2 regions of the Vibrio chaetopteri genome follow, and region 1 is predicted to be linked to the other one. Evidence: predicted binding sites of a transcription regulator. Region 1 holds the regulator's gene; the other holds the start of a gene.

Region 1 (10,927 bases):
CTTCTCGTATGATTACGATGCGCGCCGCAATAACATGTTGCTTTCCTACCAAGCTCCGTTGTACAAGCCGACACAGTTACATCCAGCTGAGAGTAGTGAGTCGATAGCACTTGCCGAGCATAATGCCAATCACCGTGTGTTTGTTGAATCTGATCAAAAAGCGCCAAACGGTCAGATCCCTTATTACCCAGATTTTGCCACTGACCCGGATCAAAATGGCAGTTCTGAAAATCACCTACGTTTAGGCTCACGAGTGGAAGGCATGCAAGCCGTCGTTACCTATAGCTACAATGAGTATCGCTTGATTGTCACCAACGAGCTCGATAAGAGTAATTTTGTCGCGATAGGTGAGGGCTTCAATGTCGAGCGTAAAGCTGCCCCTAGCGTTGTGGATGCCGATCTGCACGTAGCAAGCTTTAATGTGCTCAACTACTTCAACTCGGTCGCAGACAGTGGCGATCCTAATGCCCTTGGTCAAAATCGCGGTGCAGAGAGTTTTGCCGAGTTTGAGATCCAACGTGCGAAAATCGTTGCGGCAATGAAAGCGATGAACGCAGACATCATCGGCCTAATGGAAATTGAAAATAATGGGTTTGGTGAAGGCAGCGCGCTGAACAACTTGGTTACCGCGCTTAATGCAGAATTTGATAATACCGATGACCACTACGCCTATGTTGAGATAGAGGCTACGGACAAACATCAAGATGCGTATCTAGGCAGTGATGCCATCATGGTGGCGATGATCTACAAGCCTAGCAAGGTGGAAGTGAATCAAAGCGCTCAAGTAATACCAATGCCTGAGCAGCACATTGAAGCTGGCTTAATCAGCCGTGAGAAAGATGACACCACCAACCCAAGCTACGATAAGTATCAGCGCCACAGTTTGCTGCAGACGTTTGATGTGAAAGGCAGTGACGAGTCCATCACCATCGTCGTCAATCACTTCAAGTCTAAAGGCTCTGAGTGTATTGAAGAGTGGATTGCCGGTGTTGAAGATAGTGAACCAAGCGATTTGCAAGGCAACTGTAATAACTTCCGCGTATCGGCAGCGAAAGTGCTAGGGGATGCCATCGACCAGGTATCTGGCGATATCCTGGTGATGGGGGATATGAATGCTTATGGCATGGAAGATCCAATTCTCGTTCTGACCGACTACGATCCTGCGCAGCACAAGCGTGAAATTAAGACCGCCTCTTACACCACGCTTGGCCTAAATGATGATGGCACTAACAAGGTTTACCAGCAGCAAGGTACCATTATTAATCAAGGGTATGGGCTCGTGAATCTCAATACCAGACTGCATGGGGCTGAGACGTTCTCATACAACTATGGTGGCGAGCTTGGCAACCTAGACCACGCGCTGGCGAATCAAAGCTTGGCGCAGAAAGTGGTGGCGATTGAAGACTGGCACATTAACTCGCTGGAGAGTAATTTGTTTGAGTACAGCAGCAAGTACACTGGAGATATGGCGAAGTACCAAGATGCGTATTCAGCATCGGATCACGACCCTATCTTGATTGCTATTGATTATTCTCAAGAGGAAGAGAAAAAGGATGGCGCTGGTTCAACTGGCCTAGCTTCTCTACTCGCGCTGTTCGGTTTTGGTGTTTATCGTCGTCAACGACGTCATGTAAAACGTTAACGCTTGTAGACTTGTAAGGCCAGCGTAAGCTGGCCTTAATTTCAATAAACCATAATTCTGCGCTTGCCTTTCATCGCAGGTATTGCACAATACCGCCTCTTGGTGCGCAACCCTTTAAAGTCTGACTATGCTACTCATCATCGACAACTACGATTCCTTCACCTTTAACCTGTTTCAGTATTTTTCTGAATTGGGCACAGAGGTCAAAGTCGTGCGTAACGATGAGATTGATATTGCCGGTATCGAGGTTTTAAACCCTTCCCACTTGGTTATTTCCCCTGATCCTTGTACACCCAATGAGGCAGGGATCTCGCTTGATGTGATCAAACACTTTGCTGGCAAATTGCCACTGCTTGGTGTCTGCTTAGGTCATCAGGCGATAGCACAGGTGTTTGGTGGCGAAGTCGTGCGTGCAAGGCAGGTGATGCATGGTAAGACGTCACCGATTCGGCATACCAACCAGAGTGTGTTCACTGGACTTAATAATCCTCTTACTGTGACGCGCTATCACTCGCTTATTGTGGCTCGCGACAGTCTACCTGACTGCTTTGAAGTAACCGCCTGGACCGAGCTTGAGAATGGCGAGTTTGACGAAATCATGGGGTATCGTCATAAGATCCTCAACATTCACGCTGTTCAATTCCACCCAGAATCTATCAAAACTGAGCAAGGGCATGAGCTTTTGCGTAACTTCCTGTTGCAGAAATAGTCGATCTAGATCACTCTTTTTGTTTTCTTATCCCTCATAAGTTTAGCTTATGGATTTGCAAATTTATTCGCTTTTACTGATGTAAAGCGAGTGAACACCTTACCTGAGCAGTTTCTTCGCCCCTTCGTCAAAAAACACTTCATTCAAATTCATTTATGATGCATAAATACTCATAAGGCGATATTGAATCCGGCGCAAAGTGCGCTTAAAAAGGTTTTTTCACTATTGCTATGGTTAAATAAATGTAAATACAATGCTGCATCTGTGGAAAGTCGATAGAAAATGTTCTGTCGACAATGGAAAGAGAAGGTTCCCCTAAAACCGTCTCGTTAAAGGCCAGTCTCTTTTCGTCCACACGCAGTAATAAGAAGGAATGTGTTATGACAACGGAAAAAGCGGTAACTCGTGAGTGGTTCGATGAGGTAATGGTGCCTTGTTATAACCCTATGGAGATGATTCCAGTTAAGGGTGAGGGTGCACGTGTTTGGGATCAGCAAGGTAACGAGTATATCGACTTTGCTGGTGGTATCGCGGTGAGCTGTTTAGGCCATTGCCACCCTGCGATGGTGAATGCGGTTACAGAGCAAGCCAACAAAATTTGGCACTTAAGTAATGTAATGACCAATGAGCCTGCACTGCGCCTTGCGAAAAAACTGACTGAAGTGAGCTTTGCTGAGCGCGTGTTCTTTGCCAACTCGGGTGCAGAAGCGAACGAAGCAGCGCTTAAGCTTGCGCGTCGCTGGGCAGCGGATGTACATGGCACTGAAAAGTCAGAAATCATCGCGTTTAACCAAGGCTTCCACGGCCGTACTTTCTTTACCGTGACAGTGGGTGGTCAAGCGGCCTACTCCGATGGTTTTGGTCCTAAGCCAGGTGACGTGACACACATTCCTTATAACGATATCGCGGCGCTCGAAGCGCAAATGTCTGAGAAAACCTGTGCGGTGATGATGGAGCCACTACAAGGTGAGGGCGGTATCGTTTCTCCGCAACCTGAATTCGTTCAAGCCGTTCGTGAGCTTTGTGATAAGTACAATGCGCTACTTATCTTTGATGAAGTACAAACAGGTAACGGCCGTACCGGTAACTTTTACGCTTACCAAGGTCTTGGTATCACGCCTGATATTCTGAGCACGGCTAAATCTCTGGGCGGCGGCTTCCCTATCGGAGCCATGCTAACCACAGAAAAACTGGCCGCTCACATGAAGGTGGGAACCCATGGTTCAACCTATGGCGGTAACCCGCTCGCGTGTGCGGTAGCAGAGGCGGTTGTTGATGTAGTTTCTCGCAAGGACGTACTAGAAGGCGTTGCTGAGCGTGAGGCTTGGTTCCGTGAAGGTCTTGAGAAAATCAACGCGAAATATGACCTATTTAGTGAAATTCGTGGCAAAGGCTTGCTACTTGGCGCTGCGCTTAACGAAGAGTGGCAAGGCCGAGCTCGTGACGTATTAGTTGCTGCAGGCCAACAAGGTTTGATGGTGCTGGTTGCCGGTGCCAACGTGGTGCGCTTCACACCATCACTGGTTATCACTCAACAAGAAGTTGAAGAAGGATTAGCTAAACTAGACAAAGCCATTGGTACGCTAGTTTAAGCAGACAGCCGATAAGTCGGCTTTTAGATACTCTCTCGGATTTGGATGTTCCGAGAGAGTTCGCGTCAGGAGGGATTATTGATGCTTGTTGTTCGTCCTATCACTATGTCTGACTACGATGCGCTGCATACTTGCGCGGTAGAATCAGGCCACGGTTTCACTTCTCTTCCCGTTAATGAAGAGCTTCTGACAAACCGAATTACCCACTCTGAATACAGCTTTGCTAAACATGATGTCACGGCGCCTACCGACGAAGGTTATTTGATGGTTGGCTTTGACACCGAAACCGGCGAAGTCGCAGGGACAACGGGTATTGAAGGTGCGATTGGTTGGGATGTTCCTTTCTACTCTTATCACATAAGTACCGTGGTGCACTCATCGCCAAAGCTGAACGTCAACAACGTGGTGAAGCTTTTGACCTTTGGCAACAATTACACTGGCTGTAGTGAAATCTGTACCTTGTTCTTGCGTCCGGAGTTTCGAGGTGGTCTAAATGGACGCCTAATGTCGAAATGTCGCTTCTTGATGATGGCAGAGCACCCAGAGCGCTTTTCTAAAACCATCTTTGCAGAAATGCGCGGCGTGTCGGATGCAGAAGGTAACTCACCGTTTTGGCAGTGGTTACAAGAGCACTTCTTCTCGATCGATTTCACGATGGCAGATTATCTAACAGGTATAGGTAAAAAAGGCTTTATTGCCGACCTAATGCCAAAGCTACCTATTTACATCAATCTGCTGAGTAAAGAAGCGCAAGCGGTTATCGGTCAAGTGCATGAAAATACGCGTCCTGCATTAAAACTACTTGAGAAAGAAGGTTTTACTTGTCGGAACTATGTCGACATCTTCGATGCAGGTCCAACGGTTGAATGCGATCTTCGTAATATCCAAGCGGTACGAGATTCATTTCGCGCTAAGGTGTCGGTCTCTGAGCACACCAGTTCACAGGACTACCTGATTGCTAATACTTCTTTTGAGCACTTCCGTGCGACGGCGGCTAAAGCGGCGTTTGACGCCGAGTCTGGCACCGTATTGTTGTCTCCTGAGGCGGCGGATGCACTGAATGTTGCTGATGGCGACATGGTTCGTATGCTGGCTCAATAAGCGACGTTACTCGCCTCCACAAGCAATAAGATGGCCGCTCACAGCGGCCACATTTAAAAGACCAAAGGAACTTCACTATGTCTCAACAAACTCAATGGATCTCGGGCAACTGGGTAGCGGGTCTCGGTGACGCGTTTCAGTCACTGTCACCATACGACAATAATATTATCTGGGAAGGTCAATCCGCGACGCCAGAGCAAGTAGATCAGGCAGTATCTTCCGCTCGCAAGGCGTTTGTTGAGTGGAAAAAAAGACCGTTTGCGGAACGTGAGGCTATTGTGCTGGCGTTTGCCGACAAGGTTAAAGAACGTAGTGAAGAGATTGCTATTGCGATTGCCAAAGAAACGGGCAAGCCGTTATGGGAAACCCGCACTGAAGCCGGCGCGATGGCCGGTAAAATTGCCATTTCGATACGTGCTTACCATCAACGCACTGGTGAGAACCAACGCGAAGCAGCTGGAAACCAAATCGTCCTCCGTCACAGGCCACTTGGTGTTATGGCAGTGTTTGGTCCTTATAACTTTCCGGGACACTTGCCAAATGGCCATATCGTGCCAGCGCTGTTGGCAGGGAACACAGTGGTCTTTAAACCCTCAGAGCAAACTCCACTAGTCGGCGAACTTGCAATGAAAATCTGGGAGGAAGTGGGACTGCCTGCCGGTGTTATTAACCTTGTTCAAGGTGGTAAAGAGACGGGTATCGCTCTTGCTGATTCGAAAGGCATTGATGGCGTGCTGTTTACTGGTAGCGCCAACACAGGGCATATCCTGCATCGTCAATTTGCTGGTCAGCCTGGCAAGATGCTGGCGCTCGAGATGGGCGGTAACAATCCGCTTGTCGTCAGTGAAGCGTTTGGTGATGTTGATGCGGCGGTGTACACCATTTTGCAATCGGCCTACATCAGTGCTGGACAGCGTTGTACCTGCGCACGACGCCTTTATGTGCCATTTGGTGAAAAAGGTGATCAACTAGTAGAAAGCCTAGTGTCTGCTATTAATAAGATCCGTATCGATGAGCCGTTTGCACAGCCTGCGCCATTTATGGGCCCGCAGATCTCAGAGCAGGCCGCTGACCATATTATTGCAGCGCAAGCTGAGTTGGTGAAGCTAGGCGGTAAGAGCCTAGTAGAAGCAAAACGCTTGAAAGCCGCCTTCGTGACGCCAGCACTGTTAGATGCCACTGATATCGATGAGCTTCCTGATGAAGAGTACTTTGGGCCGCTGCTACAACTGGTGCGCTACGAAACTCTTGAACAAGCGGTAGAGCTGTCCAACGATACCCGATTTGGTTTGTCGGCAGGGCTTATCTCAGAGCGTGATGAGGAGTGGCAATATTTCACAGACCACATTCGAGCAGGCATTGTAAACCGCAACCGTCAGCTTACAGGAGCCAGTGGTGATGCGCCGTTTGGCGGTCCGGGCGCGTCTGGCAACCTTCGTCCAAGTGCGTTTTATGCAGCAGATTACTGCGCTTACCCTATGGCATCAATGGAGGGCGATAACACCGTTCTTCCTGCGACTTTAAGCCCTGGCATCGAACTATAAGGAGCGTGCTATGACTGTTGACGCGCTATTTGGCCACTTGTGGCAAGACTATATCACTCGCCTGTGCCCATCGGCACATAAGGTGCACGACTTGCTTAGAGAAGATGAGTCGCTTATCAATGACCATATTGCGCTGCGAACCTTTAATGTCGCGCCACTGGGTATCGACACAATAGCTAAGCCGTTTCTAGATCTTGGTTACGAGGTCAGTGGCCATTACGACTTTGAAGCCAAAAAGCTGACTGCGATACACCTAGAACATAGCGATGCTTTGCTTCCTAAGGTGTTTATCAGCGAGTTGCGAGTAGAAGAGTGCTCTCAATCGCTTCAAGATATCGTGGCTAAGTTAGTGGCACAGGTGGACAGCGCCAAGCTTTCCTCTGCTGAGTTCTTATATGGTGGCCGTTTGTGGGACTTAAGCTATCAAGACTTACAAATGTTGGCACAAGAAAGTGAGTATGCCTCATGGCTTGCTGCTCACGGTTATGGCGCCAATCACTTCACGGTGAGCGTGAATCAGCTTGACTGCTTTGCCGAAGTAGTTGAGGTCAATCAGCACCTTCGTGATGCTGGGTTTGCGATTAATGAATCGGGCGGGGAAGTGAAAGGCTCACCAGAGGTGCTGCTAGAGCAATCCTCGACCATGGCAGACAAAGTGTCCGTGGCATTTACTGATGGTGATCAGTTGATTCCAGGTGGCTTCTATGAGTTTGCTAAACGTTACCAGCTAGCCGATGGCAGTTACTACCAAGGCTTTGTCGCGGCATCTGCGGACAAAATCTTTGAGAGTACGCATCAGTAACGATAAACCCTACAGCGCCGTCATTGCACTGGCCAGGCCTCTACGCAGAGATGACGGAGGAACAACAGCTCACGTCATTCCTGCGTAGGCAGGAATCTACTTGAGCTTGGGACGCGCTAAAAGAAGACCCCCTGCCTGCGTAGGGGTGACGACTATTTGGGGTTAGGGTGATATCTCAAGGCTCGTCATTCCTGCGCAGGGGTGACGATAAATTTGAAACAAAAAAAGCCACCCGAGGGTGGCTTTTTAAATCTTGTTACGTGCTCTTAGCGAGTACCGTAAACCACGATTGTCTTACCGTGGGCAGAAATTAGGTTCTGCTCTTCTAGCATCTTAAGAATACGACCTACTGTTTCGCGAGAACAACCAACGATTTGGCCAATCTCTTGACGAGTGATCTTGATTTGCATGCCGTCTGGATGAGTCATTGCATCAGGTTGTTTCGCTAGGTTAAGTAGCGTCTGTGCAATACGACCCGTTACGTCTAGGAATGCTAGGTCACCTACTTTTTGGCTAGTCACTTGTAGACGACTTGCCATCTGAGCAGATAAGCGCATTAGAATGTCTGGGTTAACTTGGATAAGCTGACGGAACTTCTTGAATGAGATTTCCGCAACTTCACAAGGTGATTTTGCTCGTACCCATGCCGTACGTTCTTGGTCCTCTTCGAACAAGCCAAGTTCACCGATGAAGTCACCTTGGTTTAGGTAAGACAAGATCATCTCTTTGCCTTCTTCATCTTTAATCAGTACCGCTACAGAGCCTTTGACGATGTAGTAAAGCGTTTCTGCTTTCTCGCCCGCATGAATAAGCGTGCTCTTTGATGGGTACTTGTGAATGTGGCAGTGTGAAAGGAACCACTCTAACGTTGGGTCGGTTTGAGGTTTACCTAGAACCATATATCTTACTTCCTCTGCAGGGTATGCTTGCTGCTTTCCATATTTGTTAGCAAGCCCGTTGGTTAAGACCTACTAGCATAAAAGCACTTTGAAGATGGCGCAAGCGATCTTCTATTTCCTAGAAATAGTATCCTTTTTTGCGCCGCTTTTCTTGATTTTAATCGTGTCAAAAGCGTATTTATCTATACAAAACTGTGCACATGATCACGATACAAAAAACAGGCTGATTTGGCTCACATTTCCTAACCTATTTTTCCCGTTTCTATAAGTTGCTGAAGTATTGGTCTGACGATTAGCTCCATCGCAAAACTCATCTTACCGCCCGGCACTACGATGGTGTTGTGACGTGACATGAACGAACCATCAATCATCGCTAGTAAGTACGGGAAGTCGACATTCTTGATACCACGTAAGCGAATCACCACAAAACTCTCATCCAAACTCGGAATGCCTTTCGCATTGAGCGGGTTTGAAGTGTCCACGGTTGGGACGCGCTGGAAGTTAATGTGTGTGCGTGAAAATTGCGGTGTAATGTAGCTTAAGTAGTCGTCCATCGAGCGAACAATTGAGTCAGTAACCGCTTCTCGAGAGTGACCACGATCGCGGGTGTCTCGTACGAATTTTTGGATCCACTCGAGGTTAACGATAGGCACCATGCCGATAAGCAGGTCAACGTGCTGCGCAGCATTGACATCGCCATCTACAACGCCGCCGTGTAGGCCTTCATAAAACAGCACATCGCTATTCTCTGGCAGGTCTTGCCATGGAGTGAAGGTGCCTGGCATTTGATTATAAGGCACGGCCTCATCGAAGGTGTGTAGGTAGCGGCGGAACTGGCCAGTACCATTTTGCCCATAGTTGCGAAAAAACTCTTCAAGCGCAGGGAAGTCGTTCGCTTGGGGGCCAAAGTAGCTGATGTGTTTACCTTGATCTTTGGCTTTGCGGATCTCGATGTCCATCTCTGGGCGAGTAAAACGGTGAAAGCTATCACCTTCAATAAATGCAGGCTTGACGCTCATCATGTTGAACATCTTGCGAAATGCTTCTGACGTTGTGGTGGTTCCAGCTCCAGAGGAGCCCGTTACAGCAATGATCGGGTGTTTTGCTGACATGACACTTCCTGTGTATTTGTAATTGTCGTTATAAATTTGCTAACTCACATAAGGAGTTAGACCTTGTAGGCCAATTTCAGTTCAATAGCCTTTCAATATAGCAGCTACTTGCGCAGCTACCGAAAAATTACAGCGAGCGACGCGATTTAATGTCGACGGTTTCGTGCAGTTCAGAGAAAACGATGACGGCCTCACCGCTTTCGAGCTGGCTACGAACATGGCGAACTTTATCATCTAGCGATATTTCCGACTCACCATAGTCGGTGCCTTCGCGCAGCACGAACTCTTTAATAAGGTTATCTAGCGTGTCTGCGTCAATCTGTTGCCATGGGATGATCATAAATACCTCTCAATTCTATGACCGCAGGATTATAGCACTGCTGATTCACAAAGGGATCTATCGCTGTTTTTGGCTAGTCAATAAAGTGTCGGTAGTAGCTTGGTAAGCTCTCTTCTAACCAAAAGCGCGGGCGTCGCAAACTACCCGTCATAAAGCCGACATGACCACCTCGATCAAGCAGTTGGTAATTGATATGGCTTGGAAGACTAAAAGTTGGAATGACCTCGTGTGTCATAAAGGGGTCATCCTTGGCATGAATAAACTGAGTCGGTACGGTGATTTCTCTTAGGCGAGGTAGCCCAGAGCAGCGCTGATAGTAGTCGTCGGCATTTTTAAATCCATGCAGCGGAGCAGTGATCAAATCATCGAACTCGTAAAGCTTTTTCATGTTCTTAATGCGCTCTTCGGTCAGTCCGAGGACTTCGCTTAGCAGATGAAGTTTGTTGAGCGCATTCTTTTTCATCGAACTGAGCAGGTAAGAGCGATAGACCTTAGAGAAGCCTTGTTCAATACGTCTAGCACACGCTGCCAAGTCGAGTGGCGCAGAGATGACGGTTGCGCCATCGAGCTTAGTATCATCGCCGTAGTGAGCGAGATAGTTGGTGAGCATATTGCCGCCAAGGGAAATGCCTACGGCAACCTTTCTACTATTTGGGTAACGATGATCCAAAAGCTCAATGAACTGTCTCGCATCACCAATCTCACCGGAATGATAAGCTCTGGCAAGTCGGTTCGGGTTTGGCCCACAGCCGCGAAAGTGCATCATGACCGACAGCCAGCCCTGCTTAGCAAATGCGTGCATTAGCCCGTTGGCATAAGGGCTGTGAAAGCAGCCTTCTAAGCCATGAAATAGAACAAACACAGGTTTGTTTTGGGCACTTTGTCTATGGGGATCTTCACTCCACGCGAGCTCGACAAAGTCGCCATCTGGGGTATCCAGGGTTTCCCATATCGGCTCAAATAACGCTTTGCGTCGTACAAAGCGTGGGATCAGCGTCTGGACGTGTGGATTGGCTAGCCCTTTGGCGGCGATAAAGTGTTTGCTGCTCATAACGTAAATTCACTTACGGGATTGGATTGCAATAGTGCTTTTAGAGTATCTACGCCTAATTGTAGCTGCTCGATCGTTTGTGGCGAGCTCAGCGATAGACGTACCGCAGGCGCTACCGAGCCACCAGGAGGTGCA
Region 2 (10,927 bases), 1.1 Mb from region 1:
CGTACACTAACGGCGGTAGACTCTTGCTTGATGGTTATCGACGCTGCGAAAGGTGTCGAGGATCGTACTCGTAAACTGATGGAAGTTACCCGTCTTCGCGATACGCCTATCGTTACCTTCATGAACAAACTCGACCGTGACGTTCGTGACCCAATGGAAGTATTGGACGAAGTAGAAAGCGAACTTGGCATGATGTGTGCGCCAATCTCTTGGCCAATTGGTTGTGGTAAAGAGTTTAAAGGTGTTTATCACATCCACCGTGACGAAACGATTCTTTACGAATCTGGCCACGGTCACGAAATCCAAGAAGTACGCATCATCAAAGGTCTTGATAACCCAGATCTTGATGAAGCCGTAGGTGCTGATCTCGCAGAGAGCGTGCGCGAAGAGCTTGAGCTAGTAATGGGCGCATGCCCTGAGTTTGACCTAGAGTCATTCTTAAAAGGCGAACTGACGCCAGTTTACTTCGGTACTGCTCTTGGTAACTTCGGTGTTGACCACATGCTAGATGGTCTGACTAAGTGGGCTCCAGCGCCACAAACACGTCAAGCAAATGAGCGTGACGTTGAAGCAACAGAAGACAAGTTCTCTGGTTTCGTATTTAAGATCCAAGCAAACATGGATCCTAAGCACCGCGACCGTATCGCCTTCATGCGTATCGTATCAGGTACCTACAAGCAAGGTATGAAGATGAACCACGTTCGCACTGGTAAAAACGTCAGCATCTCTGACGCAGTAACCTTTATGGCGGGCGACCGTGCGCGAGCAGAAAATGCTTATGCTGGTGATATCATTGGTCTTCACAACCACGGTACTATCCAGATTGGTGATACCTTCACTCAAGGTGAATCACTGAAGTTCTCTGGCATTCCAAATTTCGCACCGGAGCTATTCCGCCGTATTCGCCTAAAAGATCCATTGAAGCAGAAGCAGCTACTGAAAGGTCTGGTTCAGCTATCTGAAGAGGGTGCAGTACAGGTATTCCGTCCACTACAGAACAACGACCTGATCGTTGGCGCGGTTGGTGTGCTTCAGTTTGACGTGGTTGTTGCGCGTCTAAAATCTGAGTACAACGTTGAAGCGATCTACGAGAGCGTGAACGTTGCGACAGCACGCTGGATTGAGTGTGATGACGATAAGAAGCTCGAAGAGTTCAAGCGTAAGAACCAAACCAACCTAGCGTTGGATGGTGGCAACAACCTAAGCTATGTTGCACCGACTATGGTGAACTTGAACCTAGCGCAAGAGCGTTTCCCAGATGTTAAGTTCCGTGCGACGCGTGAGCACTAATGCTGGTTGATTGAATGGGAAAGCCGCTCGGGAGAGCGGCTTTTTTTGTTTGGCGAGTGGGGGGAGTTAAGAGCCTACCCCTCCTAGCCTCCCCTTATAAAGGGGAGGAACTACTGGCTCGCTAACGCGTCGCCTGACTATAGTTGTTCAGCGATGCGACGATAGGAGCGAGCCCGAGGTTCTCCCCCTTAATAAGGGGGAGTTAGAGGGGGTAAACGCGAAGCGTTAGCAGCGCTCTACTCACGCTCCTTAGTATAAGGCACCCCAATCGCCTTAGGCGCCACCGCCTTACCAATAAACCCAGCCAACAAGAACACCGTCAACACATACGGAATCGCTTCAATCGCTTGTACAGGAACTGGGAAATCACCAATCGATACACCCTGCATACGAATCGCTAATGCGTCTAAGAAGCCAAACAGCAAACACGCAGCCATTGCCGTAAACGGTCGCCATTTACCAAAGATAAGCGCCGCCAGAGCCATATAGCCCTTACCTGCACTCATGTTAGGAATGAACTGCGCCGTTTGTGCTACAGACAAATAAACGCCACCGATACCCACCAGTACGCCACAAATAGCGACCGCAGCATAACGCATACGAACCACTGAGATACCCGCGGTATCAACGGCTGATGGTGACTCGCCTACCGCGCGCAGACGAAGTCCAAAGCGCGTCTTAAATAGCAGGTACCAGCAAGCTGGGACGATGAACACCACCATGTAAACCAGAATCGAGTGACCACTGATAAGCTCTGAGTAAAGCAGACCAAGCACAGGCACATCCGCAACCGCATCAGCACCCGGGAAGGTGATAGGCGCAAATCGTGCGTTGCCAGATAGTGCTGGTGTTTGACCACCTTGTTGGAACCAGTGACGACCAAGGGTAATGGTGAGACCGGCAGCGAGGATGTTGATTGCCATACCACTGACCACTTGATCTCCGCGGTGGGTGATCGAAGCAAAGCCGTGGAGCAGGGCAAGTAACACAGATACGCCAATGCCTGCAAACAGACCAAGCCAAGCCGAGCCAGTAATATGTGCCATAGCTGCACCAGCAAACGCCGACGCGAGCAACTTGCCTTCTAGAGCGATGTTAACGATACCCGAGCGTTCACAAAACATACCGGCAAGTGAGGCAAGGATAAGCGGGGTTGCCACACGCATTGTGGCATCAAGCATGAGAATAATCGTTTCAAACATAATCAAGCGACTCCTTTCTCTGCTTGTTGTTCAGCTTGTTTTTTGCCGAACAGTTTGAGGTAGGTTCTCTCTAGAGAAGGACGGAACATGTGCTCCAGTGCGCCAGAGAATAGGATCACCAAACCTTGCAGTACCACAACGATGTTTCGGTCAACACCGTACTCAAAGCTCAGCTCCGCACCGCCTTGGTATAAGAAGCCGAACAGCAAGCTTGCCAGCAGTACACCTACCGGGTGGTTACGACCCATAAGTGCGACAGCGATACCGGTAAAGCCAAAGCCTTCAACGAAGTTCAGCTTGATTTGGTGCAGTTCACCTTGAAGTACGTTGAGGCCAAAGAAGCCTGCCAACATGCCAGAGATAAGCATGGTTAAGATGATGATTTTCACATACTTGATGCCTGCGTAATCAGCAGCTGATGGGTTAGAGCCCACAGAGCGGATTTCGTAACCCCAGCGTGAGTGCCACATCAGTAGCCACACAAACACACAGCATAAAAGAGCAAAGATAAAGCTCAGGTTCATTGGGCTTGGTGCCATCTCAATCCCAACGACCGCGAGGATCTCATGCATCTTTGGTAGCCAACTTGAAACTGCAAAGACACGGCTTTCTGTTGCCATTGTCGTTTCTGGCTTGAGGATATCGACCAACAAATACGCCATCAGCGATGAGGCAATAAAGTTAAACATGATGGTGGTGATCACGATGTGTGAGCCGCGTTTGGCTTGTAAGTAAGCAGGGATAAATGCCCAAGCTGCGCCAAATAAGCCGCCGACAACAATCGCTACCGGAAACACAATATACCAAGGGGCATATTCGCCTAAGGTGAGACAGATAAGACCGACACCGAGGCCACCAATGTAAGCTTGACCTTCACCACCGATGTTAAACAGACCCGCGTGAAACGCGACGGCAACAGCAAGTCCGGTAAAAATAAAGCCTGTGGCGTAATACATGGTGTAGCCAAAGCCTTCGGCGTAGCCAAAGGCACCCGTCCACATCACTTTTGCGGCATCAATCGGATTGATGTCGATATACATAAACAGCAGGGCAGACACTAGGAACGCCACCAACACGTTAATCGCTGGTAGCAGAGCCACGGTTACCCAAGCTGGAACTTTTGCTTGGCTCATGCACTTTCTCCTTGTGGCTGATCGGCGGCTGCCGATTTAAGGTGGTCAGGCATGATGTTTGCCATCATAAGACCTAAGGTTTTCTCATCGGCATCTTTAATCGAAACTTCGCCGACAATCGCGCCATCGAACACGACCAGAATTCGGTCAGAAAGGCTTAAGATTTCATCAAGCTCTACCGAGACTAAAAGTACTGCCTTATCGGCATCACGCGCTGCAATGATTTGCTGGTGGATGTATTCAATGGCGCCGATATCAACCCCACGGGTTGGCTGTCCGACCAAAAGCACATCCGGGTTTTGCTCCATTTCACGGGCAATCACCAGTTTTTGCTGGTTACCACCGGAGAAGTTAGCGGTTTTCAGAGTGGTGTCGTTAGGACGCACATCCCACTTATCCATGCTCGCCTGACAGCTCTCTTTGATGGCCTGCTTGTCTTGCAAAAGACCTTTGTTGTATTGCGGCAGGTGATGGTAGCCAAGGATATAGGCTTCCTGCGCTTCGAACTTGTTGATAAGCCCTTGTTTGTGGCGATCCTCTGGAATATGCCCCACACCAATCGCGCGAACTTGCTGCGGATCGAGCATGGTGTGCTTATCAATGTGGCTGCCGTTGATGTCAATGCTCCCAGAATAAGGCTGGAGGATGCCGGAAAGCAGGGCGAGTATTTCTGATTGCCCGTTGCCAGAAACACCAGCGATACCGACGACTTCGCCTTGACGCACTCCGAAGCTCACGCTTTTCACGCGCTCGACGCCTGCGTCATCGAAGTACTGTAAGTTGTCGACTTTGATCAGCTCTTTCTTTGGAGTGGCTTCTGACTTATCGACTTTGAGGCGAACTTTGCGTCCCACCATCAGCTCAGCCAGTTGCTCTTTATTGGTGTCGGCGGTAACAACATGCTCTACCATCGCCCCTTGGCGCATAACGGAGATGTTATCGGTGATCGCCAATACTTCACGCAGCTTGTGCGTGATGATCATAATAGTGGTACCTTGCTGACGCAGTTTGTCGAGGATCTTAAATAAGTGATCCGCTTCTTGAGGAGTAAGCACGCCGGTTGGCTCATCGAGGATCAAGATCTTTGCTCCGCGATAGAGCGCTTTTAAGATTTCCACTCGCTGCTGAAGACCTACCGGAAGCTCGCCAACAATGGCGTCTAAAGGGACTTCCAAACCATAATCTTCGGCCAGTGCTTTGAGTTTCTTCTTAGCCTTGCCAAGACTCTCTTGTAGCTTCCATCCATCTTCAGCGCCGAGAACAATGTTCTCGAGTACGGTAAAAGTTTCCACCAACATAAAGTGTTGGTGCACCATGCCGATGCCTGCCTTGATGGCTTCTTGAGAGTTCGCTGGCTTGTAACGTTCGCCATTGACGGTCATCTCGCCTGCATCTGCGTGGTAAAAACCGTAAATAATACTCATAAGAGTGGACTTGCCTGCACCATTTTCACCAATGATGCCGTGAATCGTGCCTTGCGGAACTTTGAGGTCGATAGTTTTGTTGGCGTGCACCGCGCCAAATCGCTTATCGATCTGCTTGAGTTCGATGGCAATAGGTTGTCCATGTGTCACTAGATACTGCCTTATAATTATACGCCGCTGCTTGAGGGCAACGGCGTTGTTATGGTTGCCTAGGTTATTGATAAAAATACCAATCCTAGGCCTTCATTCTGAATGAGAAGTCGTTAGATGTTACATGTGTTGTCAGACATGTAGTCGTGAACGGCGATTTTGCCTGATACGATGTCAGCTTTAAGACCATCTAGGTAAGTCTTCATTTCTGGTGTGATCAGATCTTTGTTGTAGTCATCGTATGCCCACTCAACCGCACCTTCTTTAAGACCTAGTACCTTGATGCCAGCTTCCCAATTGCCTTGCTCTGCATCTTCCCATGTGTTGTAAGCGGCAACGCCTACTTTCTTAACCATTGAAGTCAGCATAGTGCCTGGTTGTAGGTGGTTTTGGTTTGAGTCAACACCGATAGCGAAGTTGCCCGCATCTTTCGCTGCTTGGTAAACACCCATACCTGTGCCGCCAGCTGCTGCGTAAATAACGTCAGCGCCTTTAGAGAACTGTGATTTCGCAAGCTCAGAGCCTTTTGCTGGGTCAGCAAATGCTGCTGGCGTAGAGCCAGTCATGTTTTGGAAGGTTTCGATTTGTGGGTTTGCGTATTTCGCACCTTGGCGGTAGCCACACTCGAACTTACGAATCAATGGGATATCCATACCACCAACGAAGCCTACTTTATCTGTCTTAGACGCTTTAGCGGCAAGCGCACCCACTAGGAATGAACCTTCGTGCTCTTTAAAGACGATAGATTGAACGTTTGGCTTGTCGACTACCATATCGATGATAGTGAATTGAATGTCTGGGAATTCAGTCGCGACTTTTTCAACAGCAGATGCCATGTTAAAGCCGACCGCCACGATTGGAGTGAAACCACGGCTTGCTAGACGGCGTAGGCCTTGCTCGCGCTGTGCTTCATTCTGTGGTTCAAATTCACGTACTTTGATGCCTTTGTCTGCATTGAAAACTTTAACACCGTTTTGGAATACAGCTTCGTTAAACGATTTGTCGAATTTACCGGCTGTATCGTAAACCACTGCTGGTTTTGCTGCGAATGCACCAAAAGAAGTTACTGCCACTGCAAGTGCAGACATTTTTAGAATAGTTTTTTTCACGATCAATTCCCTTATAGTGTCGAATGATGGGGCATCATTGACGTTTCGATAGGCTAGGCGATGTCCAAATTACTCGTGCCTAGAAAGTAGTCGTTTGTAAATATATGAACAGTCATGCTGATAGCAAACCGTTCAGTTTACAAACAATGTGCGACATTTTATCGTTTGCGTGTGCAAAAAAAACGCCTTGCATGGCAGCATTGAGGTGTAAGTCACAACTTAGTGACAAAACACTAACTATTACAGCTATTCTTTGTATATCGAAGCGCAACATCTTGTTATTGCAATCGATTACAATGTTTTTAGATGAAGGAGCGGAGCATCATGTTGAAGTTGTTCAAGAGATGGCTTGCTAGATATGATCAATGGTGTGAGTCACTTGGTTTAACACCAGAAAATAGGCGCAGTTGTGTGCCATACAAGAAAGAGCCGCAAGACGATGATAGATAGTCACTGTCATTTAGATTTACTTGCACAGCAAAAAGATTTGCAGCAAGTGCTCAGCGATGCGAAACAGCAAGGGGTCGAGAAAATCATTGTCCCTGCTATTAATGAAAGTAACTGGGCAGCCGTTCAAATACTTAGTGAGCAGAATGAAGACATCTATTACGCACTCGGCTTTCATCCACAGTTTCTCGATGGGTTGAGTGAACACAGTCTGGATAATTTGGCCTCAAGGGTTGTCTCTTCAGTGCCTGAAAAGTGTGTCGCTATTGGTGAATGCGGTCTGGATTTCTACCATGGCCGGGAAAATGAAACGCTGCAAAAACAGTATCTCAACGCTCAGATTGATATTGCTAACCAGAGCCAATTGCCGATTTTACTCCATTGTCGAAAAGCGCATCAGGATTTGGTGGCGTTATTAAAACGCAATCCTCCTAAATATAGTGGTGTGGTTCATGGATTTAGCGGTAGCGTTCAACAGGCAATGGATTTCATCAAATTGGGGTTAAAAATCGGTGTTGGCGGTGTGATCACGTATCCAAGAGCGAAGAAAACACGCGCTACTATCGCCGCGATTCCGTTGGAAAGTTTGTTAATAGAAACGGATGCCCCTGATATGCCATTAAGTGGTTATCAAGGGCTTCCTAACGAACCCAAAATGGTAAACATGGTGCTAACGTCTTTAATTGAGCTGCGAAATGAATCTGGGCAAACGGTTGCCTCACAGTTATCAAATAATGGCAAATTGACGTTTAGATTTTGTGACTAAAAATGCGTTAATTTGTGAATTCGAAATCGTTTGCACTTGCTTTTTGTGATCTAGGTCGCAAACTTTAGTGTATCCCCCATGTGTTCAGGACGAAAGTGTGAGGGGGGTACTACTTTCTTTTCTGTGGGTTTGTATAATCGCCCCCGCTTTTGAGCTTCAAATTTTGTTACACGCCAAATTATTAATTATAAGGAAGTCATAAACTATGAGCCTGTTTATGAGCCTGGTTGGTATGGTCGCACTTATTGCAATCGCAGTACTGCTTTCTGACAACCGCAAAGCTATTAATATCAGAACCGTGGCTGGCGCATTCGCTATCCAATTTGCACTAGGTGCATTCGTTCTTTACGTTCCATGGGGACAAGAAGTACTACGCAGCTTCTCTGACGCTGTATCTAACGTTATCAACTACGGTAATGACGGTACGTCATTCCTATTTGGTGGCCTAGTATCAGGTAAAATGTTTGAAGTATTCGGCGGCGGCGGTTTCATCTTCGCTTTCCGTGTACTACCTACACTAATCTTCTTCTCTGCGCTTATTTCTGTACTTTACTACCTAGGTGTTATGCAGTGGGTTATCAAGATTCTTGGTGGCGGCCTGCAAAAAGCACTAGGTACTTCTCGTGCGGAATCTATGTCAGCAGCAGCTAACATTTTCGTAGGTCAAACAGAAGCACCTCTAGTGGTACGTCCTTTCGTACCTAAGATGACGCAATCTGAACTATTCGCAGTAATGTGTGGTGGTCTAGCTTCTATCGCTGGTGGTGTACTAGCAGGTTACGCATCAATGGGTGTGCCAATCGAGTACCTAGTTGCAGCATCATTCATGGCAGCACCAGGTGGTCTTCTGTTTGCTAAAATCATCAAGCCAGAAACTGAAGAGCCAGTTGATCAGCTACATGACATGAGTGCAGAAGGCGAAGACAAGCCAGCTAACGTTATCGACGCAGCAGCGGGCGGTGCATCAGCAGGTCTTCAACTAGCACTTAACGTAGGTGCAATGCTAATCGCATTCATCGGCCTTATCGCACTAGTTAACGGTATGCTTGGTGGCATCGGTGGCTGGGTTGGTATGCCTGAACTACGTCTAGAAATGATTCTAGGTTGGTTGTTCTCGCCACTAGCATTCCTACTAGGTGTGCCATGGTCTGAAGCGACTATCGCGGGTGAGTTCATCGGTATGAAGACCGTTGCGAACGAATTCGTAGCATACTCTCAGTTTGCCCCTTACCTAAGCGAAGCAGCGCCAGTTGTTCTTTCTGAGAAAACTAAGGCAATCATCTCATTCGCTCTATGTGGTTTTGCGAACCTATCTTCTATCGCAATCCTACTAGGTGGTCTGGGTAGCCTTGCGCCTAAGCGTCGCGGTGATATCGCTCGCATGGGTGTGAAAGCAGTAATCGCTGGTACGCTATCTAACCTGATGGCTGCAACGATTGCAGGCTTCTGTCTAACTCTAGCTGGCATGTAATTGCTCGCGTTAGGTTAAACAGTATATAGACGCCATTATAAATCGCCCCGTAGCAAGAGATTGCTGCGGGGCTTTTTTTGGTTTTTGGGGACCAGAAAACCTCAATAGTCCTTTTGGGATAAGGGATGAATGATGGACAACGGAACTTTTTTTGAGATACAAACCGTTTGCGTTTTAATCAGTACTACCGTTTTAGATATCGCTCCTATACTGTATAGGCTACTCAGTAACTCGTGATGTTTTTTCTTTATTGCAGACTCATGGGTTATACAGCCAGAGCCAGTTCTCACCCAGATAGGAATCAGGTGATCTTAACGAGCAGGTACTGTGCGGTGACAAGGATAGCAATTGGTAAGGCAGTGAGTTTGCCCTACCGAGTCTTCAAGGAACCAAGTCCGTTCATTTATTGCTGACGTGTTTGTCAGATAATTAATTGAATATATTGACCGGAGATAGAAATGAGCGATTTAAAATCAGCAGCTCTACGTGCACTTAAACTTATGGATCTAACCACGCTAAATGACGACGACACAAACGAAAAAGTGATCGCACTGTGTCACGACGCGAAAACCGCTGTGGGTAACACAGCAGCGATCTGTATTTACCCTCGCTTTATTCCTATTGCTAAGAAAACCCTTCGCGAACAAGGTACGCCAGAAGTACGTATCGCGACGGTAACGAACTTCCCACACGGCAACGATGACATCGAAATTGCTGTAGCAGAAACCAAAGCAGCAGTTGCTTACGGCGCAGACGAAGTAGACGTAGTATTCCCATACCGCGCACTTATCGCTGGCAACGAAGAAGTGGGTTTTGAGCTAGTGAAACAGTGTAAAGAAGCGTGTGGCGACATTCTTCTGAAAGTGATCATCGAAACCGGCGAGCTAAAAGAAGAAGCTCTGATCAAGAAAGCATCAGAAATCTGTATCAAAGCAGGCGCTGACTTCATCAAAACCTCAACAGGTAAAGTGCCAGTTAACGCAACGCCAGAATATGCTCGCATGATGCTAGAAGTTATCCGCGATATGGGCGTAGCAAAGACAGTTGGTTTCAAACCTGCTGGCGGCGTACGTACTGCAGAAGATGCAGCAGCGTACCTAGCAATGGCAGACGACATCTTAGGCGCAGACTGGGCAGACAACATGCACTACCGCTTTGGTGCATCAAGCCTACTGACCAACCTACTGAATACATTAGAAGTAACTGACGAGACGGCGGATCCTAGCGCTTACTAAGTTACTTTGCGGGAGTGTAGGTCGTTGGTTCTGCGCTTTCACCCCCTCTAGCTCCCCCTTATTAAGGGGGAGAACCACTGCTCGTTACTGACGTAACGTTGCACTTTTTTATAAGGCGATGCGAAAGCGAACCAGTGGTTCCTCCCCTTAATAAGGGGAGGCTAGGAGGGGTAAAATCCACCACTCCCAAATCCCGCAACTTCTACCCTACACTTATTCTGTACTTCAGCACTTCGCTGTGGAGGCTCTAATGTATTTACCACAAGAAATTATTCGTAAAAAACGCGACGGTCATGAACTGAGCGCGGAAGAGATCAACTTCTTCATTCAAGGCGTTGCGAAAGACACGGTATCAGAAGGTCAAATTGCAGCATTTGCGATGACCATCTTCTTCAATGAAATGACCATGCCAGAGCGTATTGCACTGACTTGTGCCATGCGTGACTCTGGCATGGTTATCGACTGGAGCCATATGAATTTTGGCGGGCCGATTGTCGATAAGCATTCAACCGGTGGTGTTGGTGATGTGACGTCGCTAATGCTTGGCCCAATGATTGCCGCTTGCGGTGGCTTTGTCCCTATGATTTCTGGTCGTGGCCTTGGCCACACAGGTGGTACGCTGGATAAACTGGAATCTATTCCGGGTTACAACATTACGCCGACCAATGATGTGTTTGGTGAAGTGACCAAAGATGCTGGT

Evidence for each region. The regulator CRP, encoded in region 1, controls carbon source genes, mostly activating them, when cyclic AMP is high. The targets are predictions, from matches to a motif close to TGTGANNNNNNTCACA.
Region 2: PG915_RS13375 (NupC/NupG family nucleoside CNT transporter) is a predicted target of CRP. The motif match lies at 7,566-7,581, and genes of this name have one in related genera.

The regions. Positions count from the first base shown of each region.
Region 1 is NZ_CP115920.1:525,631-536,557, forward strand. Features, by position in the region: gene PG915_RS02375 (ExeM/NucH family extracellular endonuclease) at 1-1,642, shown strand, start outside; gene PG915_RS02380 (aminodeoxychorismate/anthranilate synthase component II) at 1,770-2,351, shown strand; gene PG915_RS02385 (aspartate aminotransferase family protein) at 2,732-3,943, shown strand; gene astA (arginine N-succinyltransferase) at 4,025-5,044, shown strand; gene astD (succinylglutamate-semialdehyde dehydrogenase) at 5,122-6,588, shown strand; gene PG915_RS02400 (DUF1338 domain-containing protein) at 6,599-7,390, shown strand; gene crp (cAMP-activated global transcriptional regulator CRP) at 7,657-8,289, opposite strand; gene PG915_RS02410 (phosphoribulokinase) at 8,532-9,401, opposite strand; gene PG915_RS02415 (YheU family protein) at 9,529-9,741, opposite strand; gene PG915_RS02420 (hydrolase) at 9,815-10,792, opposite strand; gene PG915_RS02425 (PLP-dependent aminotransferase family protein) at 10,789-10,927, opposite strand, start outside.
Region 2 is NZ_CP115920.1:2,945,539-2,956,465, reverse strand. Features, by position in the region: gene prfC (peptide chain release factor 3) at 1-1,290, shown strand, start outside; gene PG915_RS13405 (ABC transporter permease) at 1,527-2,492, opposite strand; gene PG915_RS13400 (ABC transporter permease) at 2,495-3,625, opposite strand; gene PG915_RS13395 (ABC transporter ATP-binding protein) at 3,622-5,199, opposite strand; gene PG915_RS13390 (BMP family lipoprotein) at 5,313-6,308, opposite strand; gene PG915_RS13385 (DUF5363 family protein) at 6,633-6,758, shown strand; gene PG915_RS13380 (TatD family hydrolase) at 6,748-7,521, shown strand; gene PG915_RS13375 (NupC/NupG family nucleoside CNT transporter) at 7,727-8,992, shown strand; gene deoC (deoxyribose-phosphate aldolase) at 9,451-10,227, shown strand; gene deoA (thymidine phosphorylase) at 10,478-10,927, shown strand, end outside.